DNA from 2 places in the Macrococcus bovicus genome. Region 2 is predicted to be linked to the other one. Evidence: riboswitches for the same ligand, from Rfam matches in the RefSeq annotation. Region 2 holds a riboswitch; the other holds the start of a gene.
The links. Region 2 has a riboswitch for S-adenosylmethionine ahead of metK (methionine adenosyltransferase). Riboswitches for the same ligand answer to the same signal wherever they lie in the genome.
Positions count from the first base shown of each region.

Region 1 (3,781 bases), 980 kb from region 2:
ATGGTGAATCTTTATCTTCAAGTGCGATAGAGTCCTTCACTGGATTCAGTTTATTATCAAGTGCGAAGTTGGAGTTGATAATGACTGCATCGCCTTCGCCATTGTTGAACGTTTTAGGTAAAAATTCAGCTGCCTGTTTGTTGTTGAATTTCAGGTTCTTTTTGTTTTCAGCGATATCCTTGAATGTCGCTTTGACTGGGTCTGTACCTTCTTTTAATTTAATTAAGCCTGCTTTTGTGAAGAATGATAAGAAACGACCTTCTTCAGCCGGGTTGTTTGAGACGAAGATTTCTGCGCCGTCAGGTAGTTCATCCAGTGATTTATATTTTTTAGAATAGACAGCCATCGGTTCGATATGCACATTACCAGCAGATTCGATTTTATAGCCTTTTTCCTTCACTTCAGTGTCAAGGTAAGGTGTGTGCTGGAAGAAGTTTGCATCTAATTCGCCATCGTTCAACAGACGGTTCGGTGTTGTATAGTCGTTGATGATTTTGATATCCAGTTTGTAGCCTTCTTTTTCAAGGATCGGTTTCACTTGCTCAAGCAGTTCTGCGTGAGGTGCCGGTGAAGCCCCTACTTTAATCGTTTTATCTTCTTTCCCGTTTTCTTTTGACTCGGAGCCACATGCTGTCAGGACAACAGCGAATAACAGCGTAAGTGTAAATACTAAAATTTTCTTCATCGTTTTTCTCCTTTGTATTTTATATTTAACGTTTGTCTGTGCGCTTCGCCAGGAAGTCACCGATAAACTGTATTGCAAAGACTATGAGCAGAATGAAGACAGTCGATACTAAGATCACATCATTCTGACTACGGGTGAAACCTACTAAATAAGCAAGGTTACCGAGCCCACCGGCACCGATAACACCGGCGATTGCCGTAGCACCTACCAGCGAGATCGTGGTAACCGTGATACCTGAGATCAGAGCTGGCAATGATTCACGCAGCAGCACTTTCCAGATAAGTGTCCAGCGGCTCGCGCCCATCGCTTCTGCTGCTTCAATGACACCTTTATCGATTTCTTTCATACCGATCTCCACAAGACGGGCGTAGAAGGGAGCAGCGCCGATAATTAATGCAGGCAGCGCACCTTTGACCCCGCTGATCGTCCCCATCAGGACGTTGGTGAATGGAATAAGAAGCAGAATCAGAATAATAAACGGAATCGCCCGGAACAGATTGACAAAAAAGGCCATGATATTATAGAAAATCTTTGCCCCTCTTGATTTGCTGCGTGAAGCAAGGAATAACGCCGTTCCGATGATCAGACCGAATATAAAAGTGAAGATTGCCGAAATAATCGTCATATACAGCGTTTCATAAACAGCCACCCAGACATCCGGCCAGATGACATTCTCAAAACTGAACATTTCTCTTAACGTATCCATCATCGTATTATCCACGTCTTTCCACCTCCGCTTCAACGCCGTGCACCCTTAACTCGTCGAACATTCTTTCGACTTCAGCATTAAGGGCAGGCACATGTACGATCAGATGGCCGAAAGAACCGTTCTGCGTATGCTTAATGTTACCGGCAAGAACATTCGCATCCAGATCATACTTTCTGATCATCCGGCTGACAATCGGCTGCCCGGTAGAAGAACCGACAAACTTCAGGCGAAGAATCGCTCCGGTCGGATAATGTGCCATAATCTCATCGATAGAAGCTTCAACTTCAGCGTCTTTCAGATCATCTTTGACAAAGCGCTGCGTGACAGTTGACTGCGGATTTTCAAACACTTCCATGACAGGACCCTGCTCCACCACACGCCCATTTTCCATGACAGCGACCTGGTGACAGATTTTTCGGATGACCTGCATTTCATGCGTGATCAGAATAATCGTCAGTTTGAGCTGGCGATTGATGTTCACCAACAGCTCCAGAATTTCATCTGTCGTCTGCGGGTCAAGTGCACTGGTTGCTTCATCACAGAGCAGCACAGTCGGGTTATTGGCCAGCGAACGGGCAATGCCGACCCGCTGTTTCTGCCCCCCTGACAGCTGAGAGGGATAAGCATTTTCTCGGCCTTCAAGTCCGACCAGGCGGATCAGTTCATTGACCCGTGCAGTACGTTCAGTTTTAGAGACACCTGCAATTTCAAGCGGAAATGCAATGTTATCGAATACTGTACGTGACCACAGCAGATTGAAATGCTGGAAGATCATACCGATTTTCTGTCTTTTCTTTCTGAGGTCAGTCGGACTGAGCTCTGCAATGTTATCGCCACCGACGACCACATCACCCGTCGTCGGTTTTTCAAGGCCATTGAACATACGGATTAACGTACTTTTACCTGCACCTGAAAAACCGATGACACCATATATTTCACCCTCGTTGATCGTCAGATTGACATCATCAACAGCGGTTATCATTCCTTTTTTTGTTGCGAACTGCTTGACAACATGATTTAACGTAATCACTTACGTACCTCCTTTAAACGAATAAAGCGTCTTTCCCGTAAAGAGAAAGACGCAATGAGTTCATCGTCTCTCATCTTCTAAAGCGTATGCTTTATGTGAATTGGCACCATGTCATATGACGGTTGCCGGGTTTCATAGGGCACATCCCTCCACCACTCTTGATAAGAGTTATATTCAATTGTTATACATATTAGACTACAATATTTAAATCGTCAATACTTTACGAATAATTTCATAAATATTTGTGACGGATTCAAAACGATAGATGGTTTCCACTACTTCATCGTCTTTTACAATGAGCAGAACAGGCACACTCATCAGCTGATAGCGCTGCGCGAATGACGCCGCAAAATTTAAATCTACTTTCATTATATTGACTTCAATCAGTTCTGGCATGATGTCTATCATGCGCTCTGCGACCTTACATGTACCGCAGAGGGGCGTATAACCGAATATCACATAATTACCAGACGGGGCTGAAGGCAAATACTCCCTGACTTTCATCTTCCGCTTCCAGACCTTTCACTTCAAACTCATGTTTCATTAATTTTTTGGCGAGATAATCTACAGGGCAGCGGCCGACCTCACCATAAGTTGGATCAATATAGATATGCTTGCATTCACTTAAATGGCGTTTGAACCAGCTGCGAATGTTTTTCCCTGCTTTATCAGCATCAGTCATGATATAGACGTTATGGCCTGTCAGTTCATCGAGCATTTCGTCCATTTTACTGACACCCATCGTGCCGTTCGTGCAGATAATATGTACAGGTTCAGATAATACTTGTTGTAACTTTTTCTTGTCAGACTTGCCTTCCACAACTATGACTTTACTGATTACAGACATCTCATCACCTTTTCATATGCAGTTATAAAAAAATCCTTGATAAGCATCTTATCAAGGAAATTATAGCATTTACGCGTTAATCATTTCATCATATTGAGCTTGGTCAAGTAACTCATTTAATTCATCGTCACTTTCAGTCTCAACTTTAATCATCCAAGCATTTTCATAAGGAGATTCATTAACGAATTCCGGAGAATCTTCAAGTTCGTTGTTTACTTCTACAACTTTACCACTAAGCGGCGCATATAATTCTGAAACTGTTTTAACAGACTCAACGCTGCCGAAAGGTTGTCCTGCTGAAATTTCATCGCCGACTTCTGGAAGTTCAACGAAAACGATGTCTCCGAGCTCTGATTGAGCGAAGTCAGTGATACCGATTGTTTTAATGTTTCCTTCTGATTTTACCCATTCGTGATCTTTAGAATACTTTAAGCCTTCAATAGTTGCCACAAAAATCCCCTCCTAATAGTAATTACACTCTAATAATGACACAGCATGACAGCTTATTCA
Region 1 is NZ_CP128470.1:555,109-558,889, reverse strand. It holds gene QSV55_RS03350 (MetQ/NlpA family ABC transporter substrate-binding protein) at 1-685, opposite strand, end outside; gene QSV55_RS03345 (methionine ABC transporter permease) at 711-1,406, opposite strand; gene QSV55_RS03340 (methionine ABC transporter ATP-binding protein) at 1,399-2,424, opposite strand; SAM riboswitch class I at 2,492-2,592, opposite strand; gene QSV55_RS03335 (YbbN family protein) at 2,629-2,832, opposite strand; gene QSV55_RS03330 (toprim domain-containing protein) at 2,888-3,271, opposite strand; gene gcvH (glycine cleavage system protein GcvH) at 3,341-3,721, opposite strand.
Region 1: another riboswitch for S-adenosylmethionine. It lies ahead of QSV55_RS03340 (methionine ABC transporter ATP-binding protein); the one in region 2 lies ahead of metK (methionine adenosyltransferase).

Region 2 (3,781 bases):
CGTTTGACATCAGCCAGAGCACAAGAAATACAAGTGCCAGTACAGCAAGTGCAATCAGCCCATAATGCAGGGGGGTTAATTCAGATAAGTTCATAGATCTTCTCCTTCTTTATTGTCTTATTCATATTATAAAGAAGTTCAGCGGGAAGTTCAGTAATTTTCATAGATAAATGAGCAGAGACTTGCACATAAAAACTGCTTTCATCATTAAAAAGTTATTTTTACACTGGACCGATCTACTCATTTCACAAAAATAGACAGGAAGCCTCTGCTCCCTGTCTTTATAATCGTCTATTATTTCGCTAAAGCTGCTTTCAGTGCCTCTGCTTTATCTGTCTGTTCCCAAGGCAGTTCAACGTCTGTACGACCGAAATGGCCGTATGCTGCTGTCTGCTTGTAGATCGGACGACGCAGGTCAAGCATCTTGATGATACCTGCCGGGCGTAAGTCGAATGTGCTGCGGACTGCTTCCACCAGTTCTACTTCAGAATAGTCGCTTGTACCGAACGTATCCACTGAGATTGAAACCGGATGTGCGACCCCGATTGCATAGGCAAGCTGAACTTCTGCTTTATCTGCAAGGCCGGCTGCTACGATGTTCTTCGCAACGTAACGTGCTGCGTATGCGCCTGAACGGTCAACTTTCGTTGCATCCTTACCAGAGAATGCACCGCCACCGTGACGCGCATAGCCACCGTAAGTATCCACAATGATCTTACGGCCTGTTAAACCGGCATCCCCTTGCGGTCCACCGATAACGAAACGGCCAGTCGGGTTGATGAAGTACTTCGTTTCCTCATCGATTAATTCAGCCGGCACAACTGGTTTGATGACATGTTCTTTAATGTCAGCCTGAATCTGCTCAAGCTCGATTTTCTCGTGGTGCTGAGAAGAGATGACGATAGTATCCACACGTTTAGGCTTGTTGTTCTCATCATACTCAACCGTTACCTGTGTCTTACCGTCCGGACGTAAGTAGTCAAGCGTACCGTTCTTACGTACTTCTGTTAAGCGGCGTGCAAGTTCGTGTGAAAGTGAAATCGGCAGCGGCATCAAGCTCTCTGTTTCGTTGCAGGCAAAACCAAACATTAAGCCTTGGTCGCCGGCACCGATAGATTCGATGTCTGAATCCGATAAGTCTTCACGGTCTTCAAGCGCACGGTCTACACCTTGTGCGATGTCAGGTGACTGCTCGTCAATCGCTGTCAATACAGCCATCGTCTGATAGTCATAACCGAATTTTGCGCGGGTATAACCGATCTCTTTAACTGTTTCACGCACGACTTTCGGGATATCAACGTAAGTAGAAGTCGTGATCTCACCGGCGATCAGTGCCATACCTGTCGTCACTGATGTCTCACATGCCACACGTGCTTTCGGGTCTCCTGTCAAAATAGCGTCTAAAATTGCGTCAGAAATCTGGTCCGCAATTTTATCCGGGTGTCCTTCTGTTACTGATTCAGAAGTAAATAATTTACGATCTGCCATAGATAATTCTCCTTTTATATATATGATTACGGTTCAATCCATAGAAAAAAGCCTTTCCCTACAGTTAAGAGAGAAAGGCTCGACAATACAAGTCCATTCACTCTTATCGTTCAGATGAGATCTGCAAACGGTTTGGCACCTTACTCAAAAGGTTGCTGGGCTTCAAAGGGTCCATGTCCCTCCACCACTCTGGATAAGAGAATCCGCAAGTAAGATAATACTAAACTTTGTGTAAACCGTCAACATGTTTAACTAAAAACTCAAAATGTACTATTTTTATGAATTTTCTAACATTAAATATGTGAGATGGCATATGATTTTCATTATGCTATACTAATGAGTGAAAATGCTTACATCAGCATATCAATCATCTAATGGGGGATTATTAAATGAATGAAAATTACGTGGCAGAAATCAATCAGCTGCTGGAAAAACCGTCTACACTGAAACAGTTATCACGTACACAGTTAATCAACGAAATTATTCAGAATAACGAAGGGGAACTGACTGAGTCAGGCGCCATCCGCACTGAAACCGGTAAATATACAGGCCGTTCACCGAAAGACCGTTTCATCGTGCGTGAAGCAGAGACGGAAGATAAGATCGACTGGGGTGCTGTCAACCAGCCGATTGAAGAGGAAGTCTTCCTGAAGTTAGTCGATAAAGTGCTGAACTATTTAAATAACAAGGAAAAAGTCTATGTCTTCAACGGCTATGCCGGCGCAAGTAAAGCCTCACAGTTAAAATTACAGGTTATCAACGAACTCGCTTGGCATAATATGTTTGCCCGTACCATGTTCATCCGTCCTGAAACAAAAGAGGAAGGCCTGGCTATTGATCCTGAATTCACGATCATCTCTGCCCCTCACTTCAAGGCAGACCCGGCAGTAGATGGCACAAAATCAGAAACCTTCATCATTACAAGCTTCAAACATAAGATCATCCTGATCGGCGGAACTGAATATGCCGGCGAAATGAAAAAAGGGATCTTCGGTGTCATGAACTACTACCTGCCGGTGCAAGGCATCATGAGTATGCACTGTTCAGCGAACGTCGGTGAGAATAAGGACGTTGCCCTCTTCTTCGGTTTATCAGGTACAGGTAAAACCACATTATCAGCAGACCCACAGCGTAAACTGATCGGTGACGATGAGCACGGCTGGAACGATGAAGGGGTCTTCAATATCGAAGGTGGCTGCTATGCCAAAACGATTGATCTGACACGTGAGAAAGAACCGCAGATCTACGATGCCATCCGTTACGGCGCTATCCTTGAGAACGTCAAAGTGGAAGAAGACGGGACACCTGACTATTCTGATAAATCTCTGACAGAAAACACACGTGCCGCTTATCCAATTGATAACATCGACAATATCGTCCTGCCGTCTTATGCAGGACATGCTAAAACAATCATCTTCTTAACAGCAGATGCATTCGGTGTACTTCCTCCAATCTCTAAATTAACCAAAGAACAATCGATGTATCACTTCTTAAGTGGCTTCACATCTAAACTTGCCGGAACAGAACGCGGCGTCACAAGCCCGCAGCCGGTATTCTCAACATGTTTCGGTTCACCATTCTTGCCACTGCATGCCACTGTATATGCGAACATGTTAGGTGACCTGATCGACAAGCACGGCGTCAAAGTCTACTTGGTCAACACAGGCTGGACAGGCGGCGAATACGGCGTCGGCAGCCGGATGAACCTGAAATATACACGTTCCATGATCCGTCGTGCCATCAGCGGCGGCCTTGAAGATGTTGAATATGTCCAGGATGATATCTTCGGCTTAAACATTCCGAAGTCAGTGCCTGGTGTTCCTTCTGAGCTGCTCCTGCCTCGTAACACATGGGTATCAGATGATGCCTATGACGAGACAGCTACAAAACTGGCGAAAATGTTCCAGGAGAACTTCAAGCAGTTCGAATCACCGGAAATCGAAGAAAAAGGCGGCTTCAAATACCGCGGATAATAGAGATAACCCCCTTCACTGTAATGGTCAGTGAAGGGGGTTTTTTATAGCAAGTATTCCGAGACTTGGTGCAATTACTTGTTTTTGCACCAGCTTTCCCTGAGACTTGGTGCAATTACTTGTTTTTGCACCAGTTTTCCCTCTCTTTTAATGTCTGAAGTTCTTCCCTGTCTTTATCACGCTTTTATTTTAATAATTGTTTCTTTTTTTCTTCAAAGGCTTGAATTTCTTTTTCATAATCAATATTAGTCATCGTATATCCTCCTGATGTTTATCGTTATCCTTATTATGTCACTAGTCTTTACATGGTAAAAAGAATA
Region 2 is NZ_CP128470.1:1,537,110-1,540,890, forward strand. It holds gene QSV55_RS08365 (nuclease-related domain-containing protein) at 1-94, opposite strand, end outside; gene metK (methionine adenosyltransferase) at 295-1,488, opposite strand; SAM riboswitch class I at 1,589-1,688, opposite strand; gene pckA (phosphoenolpyruvate carboxykinase (ATP)) at 1,878-3,461, shown strand.